3 regions of the Peribacillus sp. NPDC094092 genome follow, and region 2 is predicted to be linked to each of the others. Evidence: riboswitches for the same ligand, from Rfam matches in the RefSeq annotation. Region 2 holds a riboswitch; each other region holds the start of a gene.
The links. Region 2 has a riboswitch for glycine ahead of gcvT (glycine cleavage system aminomethyltransferase GcvT). Riboswitches for the same ligand answer to the same signal wherever they lie in the genome.

Region 1 (6,933 bases), 430 kb from region 2:
AAACGCATTTCCTGCAATGATGGTCATTCCAGGTTGAATATTTTCCTCGTTGAAAGGAAGGATTTTAATCCCGGCTTTTTCTAATGCCAATTGTGTAAAAAATTCTTTTTCGTAATCGGAACCCTGCACTTCAATATTCATATCATGCAGTATTTGTGCAAGAGCACTCATACCCGACCCTTTAATTCCCACAAAATGGTAAGCAGTCATAAAGCGAACCTCCACCAATCGTCTACCTGTATGACAGTATATGACGTCATCTTTTATTTGTTTTTCCATTACGAGACTTGTTAGTAACGCAATTTCTTAATAGGTTTTTCAAGCCCTTATTTTCAATCATTCATCAACAAAAAACTATTATATCACTTTTTTATTCATTCATCCATGTCAGGCAGATGCCAATTTATCAAATCATTGGTTTTTCCCTTAATTAAGGTGATAAAAAAGGGTTTTCACCCTTTCACATTATATTCAATTTCCTTTTATTACGTTCTCTTAATTATCATGTAAAAATTCCAGTTCATCTTCCGTAATCAATACATCCCTGGGCTTTGAGCCCCTGGATTCGGAAACGACTCCCCTTTGCTCCATCATTTCTATTAGACGCGCTGCACGGTTATACCCGACACGGAAGCGCCTTTGGACACTCGATGCAGAGGCAGCCTGTTGGCTCACGACAAATTCACAGGCCTCGAAAAACAGTTCATCCGCTTCTTCCGTGACCTCGGCCCTGTTCAGCAAGTCTTCCTGTTCAAACAGGTATTTCGGCTGCTGCTCCAGTTTAACATGGTTGACGACTTGATCGATTTCTTCATCACTCACGAAAGTCCCTTGCAGGCGCACCGTTTTCGACGAGCCGTTTTCAGCGAATAACATATCTCCTCTTCCCAATAATTTTTCTGCACCGCCGCTATCGATGATTGTACGGGAGTCGACCTGGGAAGAAACCGAAAAAGCGATCCTTGTCGGGATATTTGCCTTGATCAATCCAGTTATGACATCGACTGATGGCCTTTGAGTGGCTACAATCAAATGGATGCCGCAGGCACGGGCCTTTTGCGCAATCCGGCAAATCGCTTCCTCTACATCAGCCGGGGACATCATCATCAGATCAGCAAGCTCATCGATGATCACCAGGATATAAGGCAGCTTGCTTGAATATTGACCGGCTTTTTCCGCTTGCTCATTAAAGCGGGTGATATCACGCACACCGGCATGTACAAACAATTCATAACGCCGCTCCATCTCCTCTACAGCCCATTTCAACGCAGCCGTAGCGGCTTTTACATCGGTTATGACCGGACTGACCAAATGCGGGATCCGGTTATATGGGGCGAGCTCGACCATTTTCGGATCGATCAACAGCAGTTTCAGCTCCTGCGGCGTCGCTTTATACAGCAAGCTGACCAGCATCGTGTTGATGCAGACACTTTTCCCAGATCCCGTTTGCCCGGCTATCAATCCATGCGGCATCTTTCTCAAATCCGTGATGATCGGCTGACCGGATATATCAAGTCCTAAAGCGACAGCAAGCGGTGATTCATGCTCTTGAAACTCAGTACTTTCCAAAACCTCACGCAAAAATACCGGTTTGCTTTTCCTGTTCGGAATCTCGATGCCAATTGTATGTTTACCCGGAATGGGCGCTTCCATCCGCATATCCTGAGCGGCAAGGCTTAATTTGATGTCATCCATCAGATTCGTCACTTTATTCACCTTCACTCCCGGCTCCGGATGCACCTCGAAACGGGTTACTGCCGGTCCTTGCGTGACATTGACGACCTTGGCACGGACATTGAAATTTTTCAATGTCTCATCAAGTAATAAAGTCTGTTCCTCGAGCCACTCATCGTCATGCACGGCATAAGTCGGAGGTGTCAGCAATTCGATATTCGGAAACACATAATATGGATTATCCTCCGCTTCGACGGAGCCAAAAACTGCCGGGGTATCGCCCTGGCCGCTTTCTGCTGCCTCCTCTGTATGAACTGCTTCTTGATACCCATTTCCGGAGATGGGGGATTCCTGTTCCATGAGCGGCTTAATGAACGGGCTGGACCCAATATTGGATTCAACTGTATTTTCAGACACGGCGGCGGTTTCCGAACCAGCCTTCGTGTCAAAAAAGGTTGGTGTAATGACCGGAGTCCCCTCTTTCGGCACGACACTGCCCTCCTCCTGTTTCCGTTCAGGAACGGCGGATGGTTTCGCTTGTCCTGCCTCCGGTTCAGCAGTAACATTCATTGGTCGCCTATCAGGGGAAACTACTGCCCTTTCCGAATTAAGGCTTTTTTTTTCCGGCATCATTTTATTCATGAAGACGTTTTTTTCCCGATCTTGCTTAAGCATCATCACATTAAATGGGATATGTTTTTTCGGACGTTTAGGCTGCACTTCAGGTATTTCCTCAGATGGATCACCTTCAGGCAGTGTCCCTTGACTAACGGATGGTTGATTCGATCGTTCAGCAACCTCCTCAGGAACCGATATAGCTTCAGGCGGTGTGTAGTCCGCCTGTTCCATGATGGATACAGCGACTTCGCGTCCAAAATCGACCTGGTCCTGTTCAATGTCCTCTTTTTCCGCCACAGGCTTAATATCCGGCTCGCTTACCGCTTCTTCTGGCAGTGATTCAATGGAATTCCTGCGAAAGAAAGCGGGTATTTCCGATTCTTCCCTTTTTTCTTCCGCTTGTTCCGGTATAAGAACGGATGGTTCTATCGTCATTTCCTCATGTGACACTTTTTTTGAGATTTCAGGGGCCGATACCGGAATCTCGATATCTGGTCCTTCTTTTTTATAGATGGGCATCTTGCTTTCTAATTCATACTCGACAATTTCTTCAGAAGGGACTATATTTTTTTCCGGACGACGGAACCCATAAATGGGTGAAGGGGTTTCCGTTGGGCGGAATGGAGTATTTTTACTTTCTAATTCATATTCGACAATTTCTTCAGAAGGGACTATTTTTTTTCCCGGACGGCGGAACCCATAAATGGGTGAAGGGATTTCCGTTGGGCGGAATGGAGTATTTGACGGGACTATTTTTGAAGTTTCCTCCCGGTCAAAGCTTCTCCGTTTTGGTTCAGTATCCCTTACAGGCCTTCTCGATGTTTCTTTGGCCACATTCTTCCCCTGTTTGGGTTCATTGTCTTCCCTGTTTCTTTCCCTAGGCTTTCTTTTATTCTGCTCCCGATCTGGAATGAGCGGAAACTTGAACTGTCCTTTTGGATATTGAAACAGGATTTTCGTATCCGGGTCTGGCGTCTGGGACATTTTTTCCACTTTTTGATTGTAAACCTTTATTTCTTCTTTCTTTGATTTCGAAAGCTTCGAAAAATCCATATTCCTTAATGTCTCTTCATCAAGCGGTTCATCTATTATAATTTCTTCGATTTCAATAATTTCCTCTGCTTGGAACCATTTTTTCATCTTATTTAGCCATTTCAAAACTATCACTCTTTCTACATCTGTAGTTATGTAACTAATTCTACCAGTTATTTTAAAAATATCGAGAAAATTTAAGCTGAATTGGGAGCAGTATCTATTTTTTTATCGCATTCTTACTATACTTAACGTTGTTCGCAGAACTCCTACCCTATTAAACCCCTTCTGGAATGAGTTTAAACCTATCCATTGCGTAATAACATTAGCCCCTAGTCTACTATTTAAATAAAACACCGCTGTTAAATCGCGTTTACAAAGAGATTAAGTTTTCATGCAGCCTTGGAAGCAGACTGCCAATCCATTGAAACATCCTTCATGAAACCGCCGGCGGCACCCAACACCTGCCGCAACCCATAAAACACCGTTCGTTAATACCGAACGGTGTTTTGTGGGTTTCTGCGTTTTTTTTGCAAACAAAGACCAAAGGGACTATTTCCATTCATAAAAACTGCATACAACCTGCGCCACTGATTTGGAAGCGATTAATAGGGCCTCTTCATCAATGTCGAATTTAGGATGGTGATTGAAATAGGCCTTCTCCACCCCTTTCGGTTTACAGCCAATGTAAAAGAAGCAGCCAGGAATCTTTTCTGCATAATACGAAAAATCTTCCGAACCTGAGAAAACCGGAAATTCCACAACATCCTTAATATCTTTGTCATCCATGCTTTCGAGGCTGTTTTTCACGAATCCAGTCAGTTCAGGGTCATTATATAACGGAGGATAATCGGGCACATATGAAAGCTCGCACTGAACATCAAATTCCATTTCTATCCCTTTAACGATCCGGTGGATTTCCTTATCGATCAGCTGTTGGGTCTCTGCCGTCATATAACGGACATCCCCTTCAATTTCTATACGATCTTTAATGACATTAAAGCTTCCCTTTCCATCGAAGGAGCCGATTGTGACTACACCCATATCAAAAGGGTTCAAGCGACGGCTGATTACGGTTTGTACGGCTGTCACGAAATGGGCGCCTGCCACAATGGTATCATTAGCCATATGCGGGGAGGAACCATGGCCGCCCACACCCTTTATAGCTAATTTGAAATAGGTCCGCCCAGCCATCGAGTAGCCGCCGCGATACCCGACGACCCCTGCTGGATGTGAAGGGAATAAATGGATTCCGAAGACAGCGTCCAGTTCATCCAAAACCCCTGATTCCATGATGCTTTTTGCTCCGCCAGGGGGTGTTTCTTCTGAATGTTGATGAATTATTTTGATCGTACCTGGCAGGGAATCTTTCAGCTCAATGATGCAGTCTGCCAGTACCAATAAATAAGCGGTATGCCCATCGTGTCCGCAGGCATGCATGACACCTTCATTTTTTGAACGGAACGGAACCTCCGTTTCTTCTGTAATCGGCAGTGCATCGAAATCGGCACGGAGACCTATCGTTTTCCCTGGTTTTCCGCCTTCGATCGTCACGATGATCCCTAATCCATTTCCTACATTCGTTTGAATCGATACATCTTTCCCCTTATAAAAATCAAGGATATATTTTGCCGTTTTCTCTTCTTTGAAGGATAGCTCCGGATTCTCGTGTAAATGGCGGCGGATTTGAACCATTTCCCCTTTACGGGCTTCCAGCATGTTCATTAATTTGCTTTTCACATTCACGATTATTCTCCCCCATTATTTCAAGTTGATTGGCATATTAGTTAGTTCCATGTACGCTGCAAACCTTCTGTATGCAAAAAGCCAAATGAAAAAGGACAGAGCAGGGTTGCGCAAACTTACCGCTCCCTTCTCTGTCCTTTCACCTGAGAATTCAACTCCATTTTGATCATGGAGATTTCCCCGTTGGCGGCCCACTTCCTGCGCGCTCTCCAGAGTTGCGTCCAGCTGCGGTTCCATTTACCTGAGAGATTTGCTCCAAGGGATATTTTTGGAACTTGCTCCTTCGGTGGCTCAATGCTTTGCACTCTCCCACAACGTTCATCCGCTTGTTCTATTGTTTTATTCCATATTTTCAAAATATTACAATTACATTATCGCCGATAAAAAAATAAATATCAACTCCAAGAATCATAAACTCTATTAAACTTTAAAAGGACCGGTATCAGATGCTGACACGGTCCTTTTGTGATTCCATATATTATTGTTCGCGCTTTTTGTTTTTACCCATAATGAAGATGGGCTCCAACTCATTTTCTTCGTAAAGAAATGATAGAGCCGTTATCGGAACATGACCGCTGGCAAAGAAGCTCATCGCCATTTGCGCAAGTATATCATAGCCCGTATCATTCTTCACATCGGCAATGATGATGACATCCTGATGGGGAATGGCCACAGCCATGGTTCCCTCGATCTTAGCCTTGATTTCCCGTAGCCATGATTCATTCAGGATCCTGCTGGCATCATATCCATCATTCGTGTTCAAAAAATAAAATGCATTACCCGCAACGATATCCGACTTCATTTCAGTGGAGAGGGAACGGGCATTAAAAAGGGCAATTTCACGGATCTTGTCACCCTGCCAATTTTCCCGTTGAATCATCTTTTCGTCTATAAGACGGTAGGTTTTACCTAAATCAAGGGCATAAAAAATCCGGGTTTCAGCCGTATGCTCATCGAATAAAAATGGATTTCCTTCTTCCGATTCCATTGGAAAGGAGGTCGAGCGGATGACTGGGAAAATGAATTTCTCCTTGCCTTCCATGCTGTGTTCTCCCCCCATCACATTCAGGGCCTCTTCCACGTAATAGATTATTTCATCGATGGCCTTTTCCTGTACGTTTTCATAGTTGGCAAGTACAGGAGGCAACTCGATGGTTATTCCCTTCCCGGTCTTCACATTTTCCACCCGTAACGTATCTTGCTTGCTATCGAATTTGAATGTGCGATTTTCATCTTTTAAACGTTCCTTCAGGATATTCTTCAGCTTCGTGCTGTCCATTTTCATGACTGACCCTCCTCTTCATTGAAAAATCCCCAGCGAGAAGGGGAAATTGATTATAGTGATTGTATGAATTCCTCAATTTGTTCTTGCGTTTTGCGATCTTTGCTTACGAATCTGCCTAGCTCTTTTCCATTATCGTACGCGATGAAACTTGGTATACCGAATACATCATTCGCCGCACACACATCGATGAATTCATCACGGTCCACATGAATGAATGTAAAGTCAGGAAATTTCGTTTCAATCTCCGGCATGATCGGTTCGATTACACGGCAATCTCCACACCATGTCGCTGAAAAAAGAAAGATATGCTTTCCTTCATTTTTCAATGCATCATATTGTTCAACGGTTTTTAAATTTTCCATTTGAATATTCCTCCTGCTCTAAATGACACCTTAGTTTTTATAAACCCATCATACCAGACTCTCCTGAAATCAACCATTAATACGGATCGGATGAACGGCCGTGGCAAAGCTTATTTCTGGGGCACGGATGAAACGATTTCCATCATTTGTTTCGCATCGGCTTTTAGTTGGTCTTTATCCGTTTCGGTTGTCAGCTTCACCCCGCCGATCCCCACT
Region 2 (6,933 bases):
AGTGACCATTCCCCTCTATTTACGTGGTTTTTTATAAAAAGGTGTTTGTATGATAACGGCTTTCAAGCGTTTGGAACGGATTTCCACTTCGACTTCCGCATCCAGCACCGAATATTCCTTATCGATAAGTGCCAATCCCACGTTTTTCTTCAACGTCGGTGATTGGGTACCGGTCGTGACCTCCCCAATGACTTTATCCCCGCTGTAGACCTTATACCCATGACGCGGAATGCCACGGTCAATCATTTCAATTCCCACAAGCTTACGGGGAGCTCCTTTCGCCTTTTGCTCAGCAAGTACGGCTTTCCCGAAAAAATCCACTTCCTTATCCACTTTTACTGCAAAACCAATACCGGCTTCCATCGGGGTGATATCTGCTGAAAGCTCCTGCCCATACAGCGGCAGTTTCGCTTCAAAACGCAGGGTATCACGAGCACCTAAACCAATCGGCTGAACCCCCTCTTCCTTTCCTGCTTCCATAATCGCCTTCCAAAGGGCAGGACCATTTTCACTGTCGCTATATATTTCAAAACCATCTTCACCAGTGTATCCAGTACGGGATACCAACGTGGAGATACCGTTAATCAGAACATTTTCCTTGAACTTGAAAAATCCAATTTCACTTAAGTCAGTATTTCCCGATAGTTTTTGTAAGATCTTTTCTGCAGACGGTCCTTGTAGTGCCAGCTGTGTGTAGTTATTCGATACATTCGTAATTTGGACATCTTCCGTTAAATTAGCTTGCAGCCAATTGAAATCTTTTTCTGTATTTGCTGCATTGACCACGAGCAAATAGTCATCCTCAGCCCTTTTATACACGATAAGATCATCAACCGTGCCTCCGTTTTCATAACACATGGCTGTATATTGGGCGCCGCCCTGTTGCAGCTTTGAAAGATCATTAGTCAGCATCTTCTGTAAAAAGGAAACGCTCCCTGGACCCTTAACATCGACTTCCCCCATATGGGAAACATCGAATAACCCCGCTTTTGTACGTACGGCTTCATGTTCATCCTTTATACCCGAAAATTGGACAGGTAGTTCCCAGCCGCCAAAATCAATCGTTTTACCTCCGTATTCACGATAAACCTCAAATAGTGGTGTTCTTTTTAAATCGGTCAAAAAATGACCCCCTTCAGATTTTTTTAAAATTGATTGGCTTCATTATCAAAAGCTTCTTGTCATTACGCATCAGGCATACCCTGATTCATGATGTGAAAAAAGCACAAAAAAGGACAGAGAAAGCCCGTTTGAGCTTTTTCTCTGTCCTGAAACCTGAAAGTTTACCTATGTAATAGGTTTTCCCCTTTGGTGGCCGTCCCAAAACGGGCGGCGCTCTCCAGAGTTGCGTCCAATAAGAGTTCTTTTGCCTGAGAGATTCACTGCTAAGTTTGCTCCTTCGGCGCTACATCCGTAGTCTCTCCCCTTATCTTCACCCGCATATGAATGGTCTACCAATGAAAGGAAGCGTAATAGCCCCGAACATCGGTAAAACCTTTGAGCTTCTTGAATGCATTCTCTGCCAATTCTCCTAAAACTTCTTAGAAACCGTTTGAATGATCTCCTTCAGTAATCTTGGATAAATTAGGAGCCTATAGCCCATACTAAGAAAACGCGAACTGCAAAATCGATGTTCAAAGATTCTTTGTAGCGTTTGGAAATTGGAATTTTCTAAATATACTTATATCCTACCCTAAGAAACTTATCTCTGCAATATCTTTTGAAGAGAAATATTTTTCTCACTTCACATACGAAATGTTCGGTTTTTGACCTTTTATTAAGGAAATTATGATTTAAGAGGGAGTTATTTCTATGAAAATCAATATATCCTTCAATTCTGAATGGAATGACGAGTTTCTGCAAAAAATGGAAAATGACGGTCCATGGGGAAATTGGGAGCTTTATAAGTTGGCGGTTCAAATGGAGGAAAATCTTATCATACCTGATTTTGAAGGTTTACAGGCTCCCAAGCACCTTCCGCAGTTAACCCCGCTTCCCCATCAATTGGAAGCAGCCAAGCAAGTGGTGGAAAAGATGAATGGAAAGGCCATTTTAGCTGATGAGGTGGGTCTCGGAAAAACAATTGAAGCAGGCTTGATCCTGAAAGAGTATATGATCAGGGGCCTTGTAAAAAAAGTATTGATCCTTGTTCCAGCCTCCCTTGTCACACAATGGGCTTTTGAATTGAATACCAAGTTTCATATACCGGCAGTCGTTCAGAGAAAAAGTTATGTTTGGGACTCCTGTGATGTGGTCATTTCATCCATCGATACAGCGAAACGCGCTCCACATCGAGATATCATTTTCACCCAGGAATATGACTTCATCATTATTGATGAAGCTCATAAACTAAAAAATAATAAGACGAAGAACTATGAATTCGTCCAAAATCTGAAAAAGAAATTTTGTTTACTCCTGACAGCCACTCCGATTCAAAATAAAGTCGAGGAGATTTTCCACCTCGTTTCATTATTGAAACCGGGCCACTTGGGAAATGCCTCACTCTTTTCGGAAAAGTATAAGGGGAAAGGCCGGAACATCATTGAAGATGAGCATCTAAAGGAACTGGTCAATACTGTCATGATTCGAAACCGGCGGGCCGATACTGGCATTGAATGGACAAAACGGCATGTGGAAACCATCACCATTGAATTTTCTCCAACGGAACAGGCATTGTACGATGCTGTTTCCAAATTCAAGCCTATTTCGGATGGATCGAAAGGAAGCGCCTTTTCGGCTCTCACACTCCAAAGGGAAGCATGCAGCAGCAGAGAGGCGGTCTTTTATACATTAAAGAATATGAAAGAAAAATATGATCAGCCTTCCCCTGACTTTTTGGCAAAGCTTGATGATTTATTTTCTAAAGTGAATGAAACCGTTCAGAACTCCAAGGCTGAAAAAGCTTTGGAACTGATAAAGAAAATTGATGACAAAGTGATCATCTTTACCGAGTACCGGGCGACTCAGCTATATCTCCAATGGTACCTACAGCAGAATGGCATTTCTTCGGTTCCTTTCCGAGGCGGTTTTAAGCGCGGAAAGAAAGACTGGATGAGAGAATTATTCCAAAAGAATATACAGGTATTAATTGCAACAGAAGCTGGCGGGGAAGGGATAAACCTGCAGTTTTGCCATCACTTGATTAATTTTGACCTGCCATGGAACCCCATGAGGCTCGAACAGAGAATTGGACGGATTCACCGCCTTGGCCAGGAAGAAGATGTGATGATTTATAACTTTGCCACGAAAAATACAGTGGAAGAACATATTCTGAAGTTACTATACGAAAAAATAAATTTATTCGAAAAAGTAATTGGAGAATTGGATGATATTCTAACCAAACTGGATATTAACAACATTGAAGAATATTTAATCGATGTGGTCGGCGAGTCCAAAACAGAGGGCGAAATGAAAATCAAGATGGATAATTTTTCATCATTAATCCAATTCGCTCAATCAATGAAGGAAGGTGAGGTTCATGCAGCAACGGGAAATTCATGATTTTTTAATAACTTACTTTAAGGCCAACGATTGTGAAATACTGGATAAGGCACCAACCCACCTTACAGTCCAATTGACGATTGAAATGGATAAAGAATTGATGAATAGACCCTTTTATTGGCATTATCTAGAAAAAACAGGTGGCGTTCCGAACCCAGCACGGATGACTTTCATTACCGATCCAGAACAGGCTCCATCCGATTTAAAGGGAGAAATGATTCATTTTGGCTCCCCACGCCTACATCAAATTATTCAATCAACCAAAAAGCTGGCGGGGTATACTAGACTTTTTGAGGATACTCCTCCATTAAAAGGCGGCGGAAATAATCCTTTGTATCCTTGGCTGACCCTGAATGTAAAAATATCCTATCAATGCGACCGTAAAAAAGATACTTTCATGTCGATCGGATTGAATTTAATCTCGGGTGAAATCATGGAAGGGTTCCACCATCGGGTTTTACCGGTTAAGGTCACCCCAAAAATACCGGATTACTCCTTTACGCTTTCACCTTTGATCATGCCCAAGAGTGGATTGGCAAGACTGGATACATACATCAGGACCAGTTTCGAGGATGATGACCATTCCTGGGCGGAGGAAGCAATGCTGCGCTGGCAGAATGATTTGAATTTATTGGAGCATTTTTACAAGGATATGGACGAAAAAAGTGAGAGTTATCATACCGAGAAAGAAGCACTAAAAGCTCAATATGAACCCAACATCAGAATATCCATCATCAACGGAGGAGTATTTTACCTTTCGGATAGAGCGTTGGGATAAGTAAAGAACGAAAAAGAAACAGATGTCCTAAGTTCGGGACATCTGTTTCACTTTTTGATATTTTTCCTTACGAACATCGACAAAGCAAAAGGGACAATGCCAAACCAATGGGACATACCATGGTTTTTATCCTCTTTTCTATGCCGGCGCTTTTCTTTTCGTTCCTTTTTCGTCAAATTAAAATACTCGACAAGCTGCTGCGTCAGATATTTAATATAAGCGTTTGTAGACATATAAAATCATCACCCAATGCAAAGTATGCCCGGTTTACGCTCCTCTTATTCCTATGATTGTTCCATGAAAACGTGAACCTGTCACATTCCGTTTTAAAAAGGTGTTGATCTTGCGCATTATACAGCCTGCTTTTCCAACCATTCTTTCACTTTTCCCGCTTCTTTATCGTATTGAATGATTACCCTGCCCTCGCGATCATTTTTAGTCGTGGAAGAAAACTCGATATATACGTAAGGACCTTCTTGTTTCATCAAGGAATACCGTACCACACCATTGGGATATGAAATCTCCCCCTGGATGATTTTTGGGATCTCTTCGCCTTCGCCCCACTCTTCCGTCACATCCTTGATGGCTAAATGGACAAGATGGTCGGCCACAAGTGATTCTTCCACTTCTTTATAAAACTTTTTATCAATGATGAACTGGTCTATCATTAGTATCGTGAACATGATGAAAACACTCGCTACAATCATGACCATCGGGAAAACGACTCCTTTTTGATTATTCATTGACATTCGTAACATTCCTGATGAACGGGTGAAATCTTCGACTGAAAGTGGTCCCGGCTTTATCCGTTATATTTATAACAATGACACCGCCGTCCTTTTCAACCCGGAATTCCGAAATGTTCTGCAAGATGACCTCATGCCCCATGCCATTCACTCGTCTTCGAACCTTATCTTCATATTGTTCAAACGATGACAATTGCTCTGCTGAAAGCAAATATAATTTATTTCCCATTACATCTTGATCTTTGGAACTCCGGACCTCCTGCTTCATTTGCATGGTAAATACCTCCCACTCTTTAGGATGCAATTTATCAACGAACCCCATTTGGGTGTGAATGATAGAAAAAAGCTGCAGAACAAAAAGGGACGTCGCGATTAAAATCATTAAAGAAAAAAGCATTTCGATCATCGTAAAGCCATCATTTTTTCGCAGCATCGCAAATGGATTCAAGATTACCCGATTCATCTTCATAACGTACACACCCTTCAATCATTCCCTGGAAATCCCCATGGTCCTTCCAAACCAATTCATAGGATCTTTTTTTGTAAATGATTTCCTGACCGACTGCTTGTATCTCCCCATCCATGAACGCCGTCAATCTTTCATATAATAAATGGTGGGCTTCTGTCCTTACGGCAATATCTTTCCGATCCATCATTAACTCTTCAAGAATTGGTAAAATGGCAAGGACCAGGAATATGCAAACGGCAAATGCGGCAATCAACTCCAGGTAGACGTACCCTTTACAATTTCTCAATCCTGAACCTCCCTTTACCGATATTGAGGATCAGCTTGTACTTTCCCTTTGAGGTGTCAATCATCATCGTTCCGGCTTTTGAGGCATTTCCATATTGATTAAAATGAAAACTGAACCCCAAAGTGCCACTTGAAAACTGTATATCCTCTGGTATGCTTCTCTTTAGAACGATTCCCTCCTTATAAGACGAAACGGTATAAACCTTTTTGGTAGTATCAATATGGAGGTAAATCAAGCTCTCATGACTGATGGCATACTGTTGTGCATAGAAAAGATCTTCATGGAATTGTGAAAGGAATAGCCTATTTTCCATTCCTTTAGTGAAGCTGGGATATAGATTAGGAGCGAAGGAAAACAGGAGTACAAACATAACGAGGACAATCAGGGTTTCAGATAGTGTATACCCTCCATTGGAATGCCGTTTTTTCACTTCTATCCTACTCAACGACCGTTATCTTTCCTTTACTATCCAAACTAATATCATCCCCATTAGGACAGGATGTTTGTTTGAGATAGCCTTGGCTTTCCAATTCACCGATACTTCCGGGCAGTTTAGCATTGTCGATCTCATAGGCCTGTACCTGTGCCTGGGCCATCTTCACGAATGCTTCACATCCTTTAGATTGTATTGTAGATTGGTTCTTCGTAATATTGGGGATCGTTATTATGAGAAGGATGGATATTACCAGTAAAACAATAAGCATTTCAATTAGTGTAAAACCACGTTCATTCATCACTTTCTTCAACATATCATCATGCTCCTGAAACCATCTGAATACCAGATGACCTTCGAGCATTTTCACCTCCGGAATCAAAAATGAAATCCTATATACCTTCGAGCAGTGAGAACATCGGCAGCAAAACTGCCAAATAAATGGACACGATCAAAAGACCTATTAGTGAAAACATCAGAGGCTGAATGATTTTCAAGATTGTATTCATTCTCTCTTCAATTCTTTCCAGTAAAAAACGACTGTAATGAAGCAGCTCCGCATCAAGTCTGCCGTATTTTTGACCATTTGCAGCAACCACTGGTAAATTCCCATCAAAATATGGGAGCTCCCGAAAAATCATTTCAAGTGATCTGCCCTCGATCAGATCATCCTTAATGATATTGCATAGTTTTTGATAAAAAGGCTGCTGTTGATTTATC
Region 3 (6,933 bases), on a different contig from region 2:
AGTTGGCCAATCCTTGATGAGAGTATCCGGCCAATTCACGTAGTCACCGATAGTAAATGGCAACAAGGCATGCCTCAGGTCCTTGATCCAACGAATGTTTAGCCGCTCTTCCTCTGGATTGGTCCATGTAGCCTGATACTCCTGGGCGATGATGGCATCACGATAATAAAAAGCTGTCTCCTTTGGATCTTTAAGGCCCGCAACTCCTCCCAGGGATTGGTGCCAAATGGCTGCATTTTCATTTGGGGCATTTTCTAAAAAATGTTTCATGGTCATGATGGCTTGCTGTGGAAAAGCTTTTTCAATGAAAGATCCTGACCTTTTTCGATACGCCGGTTGATTTCCAGCCGGATAATCAAAGAACCTTACTGCTTCAATGTATGGCACTTCCTTTATCATGACATTTATTGGTGAACCAGTTTTTGTCAAAGGCTTTAATAGCTGCTTCAATCTATGTGCCGTTCCAACAAATTCCCCTTTAGCAATAATTTCGTTCGCTTCCTTTGCCTTGAATTCTATTTCTGAAGTTAAGCATTCATCAGCTTGAGGCGCCCAATCCTGCCAGGCTTCAAACACCGCTTCGAAATCTTCCCATTCCCATGTGACGGAGAAAATGGATACCCTTGATACGGGGTGTACCCTTAAAGTAAGAGAAGTGACTATGCCAAAGTTCCCCCCTCCTCCCCCGCAGCAGGCCCAAAATAAATCACTATTGATTTTCCTATTTGCTTTAATGAGTTTGGCGCCCCTCTTTCCCCACGCCCTTACCATTTCTATTTCAAGTAGATTGTCACAAGTAAGTCCAAAGCGCCTAGTTAACATACCTATTCCACCGCCGAGCGTAAGACCTACAACACCAACACTGCTTTCGGTCCCTGCCGGAATCGTCGTGCCATAGTTCCATAACGTATTATATACTCGCCCTAAATCAGCTCCGGCTTCAATTTTGGCGATCATTTTTTCACGGTTGACCTTGATATTGTACATTTCACTAATATCAATGACCAGACCGCCATTCACTAATGAAAAATTTTCATAGCTATGCCTGCCGCTCCTAACCCGGAAAGGTGCATGATTTTCCCGGGCCCACTTCAATGAATTCAACACATCATTGGAATTTTGACAAAACACAATAACCTTGGGGAATTTAGCAAAACTTAAGTTATTATTTATCCTGGCATGCTCATACTCAGCATCATTAGGTGTAACGATACGCCCGGTAAGCTTTGTTCTTTCCAAAAAGATAACCCCTTCCTCGGGTAAATATATTACATCCTATGAAATAACCTGGCAGGAAGACACCTTCCCCCTGCTGGCCTTCCTTGTAATGGGGTCAAATTAGCTTTACTCGTGAATTTTGCCGGTTTACTCGTGAATTTTGTGAATTTACTCGTGAATGCCACAATTGATTCAAAAAGACAAAAAAAGCCCTTCTCGAATTAAGAGAAGGGCTTTTTTTACCTTATCCTGAAATCTCATCATCGGATTTAACATCCAATGGTGTCCGTTTATCCATTTTCAGCATGTAATAACTTGCTGCGACCAAGGCTAGGAAAACGATGCCGACAATCAAGGAAATCCTTGTGCTAGGATTGATCCACATACCGACCAGCACCATCAGTAAAAAGGCAATTGTCGCATAATTACTGAAAGGGGCCAATGGCATTTTGAACGGATGTTTCTCCATTTCGGCAGCATTCACCTTTCTGAATTTAAGCTCACTGATAAGTAAGACAAACCATGGAATCATCCCGGGCAAAACACTCGCACTGTACACGTAAAGGAATAATTGCGGCGGTGCAAGGTAATTCAGGATAACCCCGATGCCCAATCCTAAAAGTACGGCGATCGTGCAATATGCCGGCACTCCATTTTTAGATACTTTAGCAAAGGCTTTCGGGGCTTGGCCATTCAATGCCAGTGTGTAAAGCATGCGTCCTGCACTGAAAATCCCACTGTTGCATCCAGACATTGCCGCAGTGATTACGACAAAATTAATGATGCCTGCCGCTGCAGTGATACCTATTTTGGCAAAGGTGGAAACAAACGGACTGCCTAAGTCATCCAGTTGATCCCAAGGGAATACTGTCACGATGACGAATATCGCTCCAATGTAGAAAATTAAAATGCGCCATATGATTGATTGGATCGCATTTGTTACGGTCTTGGTTGGGTTTTTCGCTTCCCCGGCTGTTATGCCGATAAGCTCAACGCCTTGATAGGAAGCCACGACAAGGGAAAGAGCGAAGAAGAATCCCGTCCAGCCTCCCGTAAAGAAGCCGCCATTTGCCCAAAGATTCGATAATCCAATAGCATCCCCGCCATTCCCTATTCCAAAGAAGATAAGGCCAAGGCCGGCAATGATCATCAATATAATCGTTATGATTTTTATAAGCGCAAACCAAAATTCAAATTCACCGAAGGATTTAACGGAAATGAGGTTTGCCGCCCCCAAGATGATCATGGCGACCACACCTGGTATCCACGCAGGTAACTCCGGGAACCAATATTGCATATACAACCCAACAGCGATGATTTCGGACATTCCGACGATTACCCATTGAAACCAATTGCTCCAAGCAGTCATATAACCTGCCAATGGATGTATATAGCTGCTTGCAAAGGTTGCAAAAGAACCTGTAGTCGGTTCTAAATATAGCATCTCACCCATGGAACGCATGATGAAAAATATAAAAATACCTGCGATTGCATAAGCAAGCATAACAGAGGGCCCGGTCCATTTGATAGTGCTTGCAGAACCCATGAATAACCCGACCCCTATGGTTCCGCCCAAAGCTATCATTTGAATATGTCTTGATTCCAGCCCTCTCTTTAATTCCTTGTTCGACATGATTAACTCCCCCAGATGCAATATCGGTAATGCTTTTCCATCCTTGCCACGAACACTCTCTTTTCATTAGGAATGCTATATCGTAATTAATATTACATAACACTTTAATTATGTTTTCTTATCTTATAATAGTAAATATTCTGTAAAAATACAATTGTATTTTTGAAAAAAACAGTTACCAATAATATCTTGTCGATTTTTCTAATCTAAGAATATCATTTTAAAAAAATGATATTCAGTATTTTATAATAGTGATCGTTCAAAAAGAGAACTTCTTCTTAAACCTTACGTTAAATACAGACCACAATTAAACGGCGGATAATGCCTGTTTTATTTCAAAAAAAATTGTTGACCTACGAAAAAATAGATGATAGAATTCCAATATTATTTTATAAGCATAATGAATGATCCAACAGTGGGAGATTATCACTGACAGACATTCCTTACAACCGCATACAAGCAAGCGATGAATGCTATGGATGACACTATAGCAGGAGCAGCTTCTGGAGAGACTGTACAAGATGCAGCGCCGAAGGATTCACAATCTCAGGCAAAAGGACAGAAGAGTAACGAATGATAGAATTGTTATTCTGAACCTTTTAAGAGATTGGTAGTATCCAATCTCTTTTTTTATTGTCCATTTTATGATTGGACTTTAAAACTACACTCTTGAAAACCAATGGAATAGGCAAGCAGGGCAAAAAATCACGTCCCTAACTCCAAGACCATGCCGGTTGAAATCATTCACTAACAAGACTATAAAAGACGGGGGCGTAAGAATTGGCTAAACAGGAATTAAAAAGAGATTTAAAAAATCGACATGTACAACTGATTGCAATAGGAGGAACCATTGGCACCGGTTTGTTTTTAGGATCCGGAAAAGCCATTCAATTGGCTGGACCTTCCATTATCTTCTCCTATCTGATAATAGGGATTGCCCTGTTTTTTGTGATGAGGGCGCTGGGCGAATTGCTATTATCCAATGCAGGTTATGCATCGTTCACTGAATTTGCAACCGAATATGTCGGTCCATGGGCTGGATTCGTGACAGGTTGGACATATTGGTTCTGTTGGATCATGACAGCAATGGCCGATATCATAGCTGTCGGTGTCTATATGCAATATTGGTTCGATATTCCTCAATGGATTCCGGCTCTAGTATGCCTAGTCATCCTATTAGGATTGAACCTATTGACCGTTAAGTTATTTGGCGAATTGGAATTCTGGTTTGCCATCATTAAAGTAATCACGATCATTGTCTTGATCATCGTAGGAATCATTCTTTTGATAATCGGCTTCAATACCAATACTGGTACGGTTTCCGTTACGAACCTATGGAATCATGGGGGCATGTTCCCCAATGGCATGTCCGGATTCCTATTATCTTTACAGTTGGTCGTCTTCTCATTTGTCGGCGTCGAATTGGTCGGGGTTTCCGCAGCGGAAACGGCGAACCCGAGAAAGAACATTCCATCTGCCATCAATAAAATCCCTGTCCGGATTTTACTTTTCTATGTTGGTGCCCTATTCGTCATTCTCTGTGTCAACCCATGGACACAACTTGATGCCACGAGCAGCCCATTTGTAGAGGTCTTTGCGTTAATCGGCATTCCTGTCGCTGCAGGAATCATCAACTTCGTCGTTTTGACATCCGCTGCTTCTGCATGCAACAGCGGTTTATTTTCAACAAGCCGAATACTCTATACGTTAAGCAGGAATGGCGAAGCTCCTGCTAAACTGGAAAAATTAAACAAGCAGGCTGTTCCAAGCAATGCCTTATTAACATCCACAATCGTTGTATCGATAGGGGCATTATTGAGCAAGCTGATACCGGAACAGGCATTTACCGTCGTGACGACCATCAGTGCCATCTGTTTCATTTGGGTATGGAGCATTATCTTGATTTCCCATATCAAATATTTGAAAACTAGGCCTGACCTAAGGGACGAATCGACTTTCAAGGCTCCTTTTACACCTTTTATCAATTACGCCATTTTAGGATTATTCCTATTCATCCTTATAGTCATGCTATTCGCCGAAGCTACACGACTATCACTGCTTTTGACCCCGATCTGGTTCATACTCTTGGTGATACTATATAACTATCGGAAAAAATAGAGCTAATGGAATAAAGCCTTGAATTCGATTCGGATTCAAGGCTTTATCCGTCTATGAAACACATCAAGAATAGGCAATTGGCGCATTTTTGCTAAAATATATCAGCCATCTGCATTAAATTTTATATCAAAATAGTGTAAGCTAATAGATATCATCGGACCTTTTCAAAAGAAGGAAAATCCGTCTTGCATGAATTTCCCTTCCCGATTTGGTTCACCCAGCCATCAGTGGCATTCAAGAATAAACCCCATTGATGGACGTTTCACTTATTTAAAACGAAGGGGTTTGTTTAATGAAGATTTTATATATCCTTACTCTAGTTCCTTTTATAGGCATACTAGGATTTCTACCTTTTGTTAATAAAATAGAACCATATGTATTAGGGATGCCTTTCAATATGTTCTGGATGGCGATGTGGGTGGTCCTTACCTCTGCCATATTGGGCATCATGTATAAGCTGGATCCCAGGAATCGGGAAGGTGACCAGGAATGAATATTGCTCTCTTAATCATTTTGGCATTTTTACTTCTATCGATATTTTTAGGGATACGCTCTTCAAAAGGAAAAGATATGGACTTGGAACAATGGACGGTGGGCGGACGCGGCTTTGGTGCGATTTTCGTCTTTCTGCTGATGGCCGGGGAAATCTATACGACCTTCTCCTTCCTTGGCGGCAGCGGCTGGGCATATGGCAAGGGCGCACCCGCTCTATATGTTCTAATTTACATTACTTTGTCTTACGTATTATCCTATTGGCTCCTTCCGGAAATATGGAAATATGCCAAAGAAAATAAACTGATGTCCCAATCCGATTTCTTTGTGAGCAAATATAAGAGTCCCAGTTTAGGAATTTTGGCTGCACTTGTCGGTGTCGTGTCGATGATTCCAGTGATCGTCGTGCAGCTGAAAGGGTTGGGAATCATTGTCTCAGAAGCATCCTATGGTGCCATCTCAATGTCCCAGGCAGTTTGGATGGGGGCGATCGGTCTTACCTTATATGTGATGATCTCCGGTATACACGGTTCAGTTTGGACAGCGGTCATTAAAGATATCATGATGGTCGCCATAATAGGATTTTTGGGGATTTATCTGCCGATCCATTACTTTGGCGGATTTCAGCCGATGTTTGAAGCGATTGATGCGGCCAAACCTGGTTTTCTAAAGTTCCCTGACCAGGGACTTAGCTTATCATGGTTCATCTCCACCGTAATATTGCTCGTATTCGGTTTCTATATGTGGCCACAAGTTTTCAGTGCAGTCTATTCAGCACGCAGCGGCAAGGTATTTCGTAAAAATGCCATCATTAGCCCTTTATATACACTCATGCTGTTATTCGTTTTTTTCGTTGGGTTTACAGCTATATTGAAAGTGCCAGGACTCGTGGGGGCAGATGCAGACCTCTCATTGCTTCGCCTTTCGATCGAGACCTTTGATCCATGGTTTATAGGCATAATCGGCGGAGCTGGATTGTTGACCGCATTGGTGCCGGGATCCATGCTATTGATGAGCGTCGCTACACTGCTCGCGAAAAACGTCTATAAGGCATTTGCACCTGCAGTATCCGATCGCCACGTTGTACGATTGGCAAAGTTCCTTGTTCCGGTCATTGCCCTTATAGCCGTCTACTTCACCTTAAACGGCGGCGAAACGATGTCAGCATTAATTCTTATGGGATACAGTCTCATCACACAGCTATTCCCGTCCCTTCTCTTTAGTCTGAAGAAGAATAATCCCATCAATAAATATGGTGCAATCGCAGGCATCATCACCGGATTATTCATTGTAATCTGCATTACACTCAGCTCTTCAACTATAGGAACCTTGTTTCCATCCTTCCCGCAAGCAGCGAAAGATTTGAATGTGGGAATCATCGCCTTGGCGGTCAATTTCATTGTGATGATCACGGTAAGTCTTGCTTTCAGAAAGCACACAGTTCGTTTGGAACCTAAATCCGTTAACGATAT

Region 1: linked by a shared signal. The riboswitch ahead of ACQKNS_RS11930 (amidohydrolase) and the one ahead of gcvT (glycine cleavage system aminomethyltransferase GcvT) in region 2 are both predicted to bind glycine.
Region 3: linked by a shared signal. The riboswitch ahead of ACQKNS_RS21345 (amino acid permease) and the one ahead of gcvT (glycine cleavage system aminomethyltransferase GcvT) in region 2 are both predicted to bind glycine.

The regions. Positions count from the first base shown of each region.
Region 1 covers NZ_JBNNUC010000002.1:599,862-606,794, reverse strand. The annotation lists gene murC (UDP-N-acetylmuramate--L-alanine ligase) at 1-210, opposite strand, end outside; gene ACQKNS_RS11935 (DNA translocase FtsK) at 496-3,450, opposite strand; gene ACQKNS_RS11930 (amidohydrolase) at 3,877-5,064, opposite strand; glycine riboswitch at 5,289-5,392, opposite strand; gene ACQKNS_RS11925 (DUF1444 domain-containing protein) at 5,549-6,355, opposite strand; gene ACQKNS_RS11920 (thioredoxin family protein) at 6,406-6,717, opposite strand; gene ACQKNS_RS11915 (hypothetical protein) at 6,828-6,933, opposite strand, start outside.
Region 2 covers NZ_JBNNUC010000002.1:1,028,760-1,035,692, reverse strand. The annotation lists gene gcvT (glycine cleavage system aminomethyltransferase GcvT) at 16-1,122, opposite strand; glycine riboswitch at 1,262-1,345, opposite strand; glycine riboswitch at 1,349-1,436, opposite strand; gene ACQKNS_RS14030 (DEAD/DEAH box helicase) at 1,813-3,501, shown strand; gene ACQKNS_RS14025 (YqhG family protein) at 3,479-4,279, shown strand; gene ACQKNS_RS14020 (YqzE family protein) at 4,327-4,512, opposite strand; gene comGG (competence type IV pilus minor pilin ComGG) at 4,630-5,028, opposite strand; gene comGF (competence type IV pilus minor pilin ComGF) at 5,015-5,494, opposite strand; gene ACQKNS_RS14005 (hypothetical protein) at 5,442-5,780, opposite strand; gene comGD (competence type IV pilus minor pilin ComGD) at 5,767-6,210, opposite strand; gene comGC (competence type IV pilus major pilin ComGC) at 6,218-6,577, opposite strand; gene comGB (competence type IV pilus assembly protein ComGB) at 6,606-6,933, opposite strand, start outside.
Region 3 covers NZ_JBNNUC010000005.1:139,925-146,857, forward strand. The annotation lists gene ACQKNS_RS21335 (FAD-binding oxidoreductase) at 1-1,239, opposite strand, end outside; gene ACQKNS_RS21340 (amino acid permease) at 1,463-2,851, opposite strand; glycine riboswitch at 3,345-3,423, shown strand; gene ACQKNS_RS21345 (amino acid permease) at 3,632-4,969, shown strand; gene ACQKNS_RS21350 (DUF3311 domain-containing protein) at 5,262-5,462, shown strand; gene ACQKNS_RS21355 (sodium:solute symporter family protein) at 5,459-6,933, shown strand, end outside.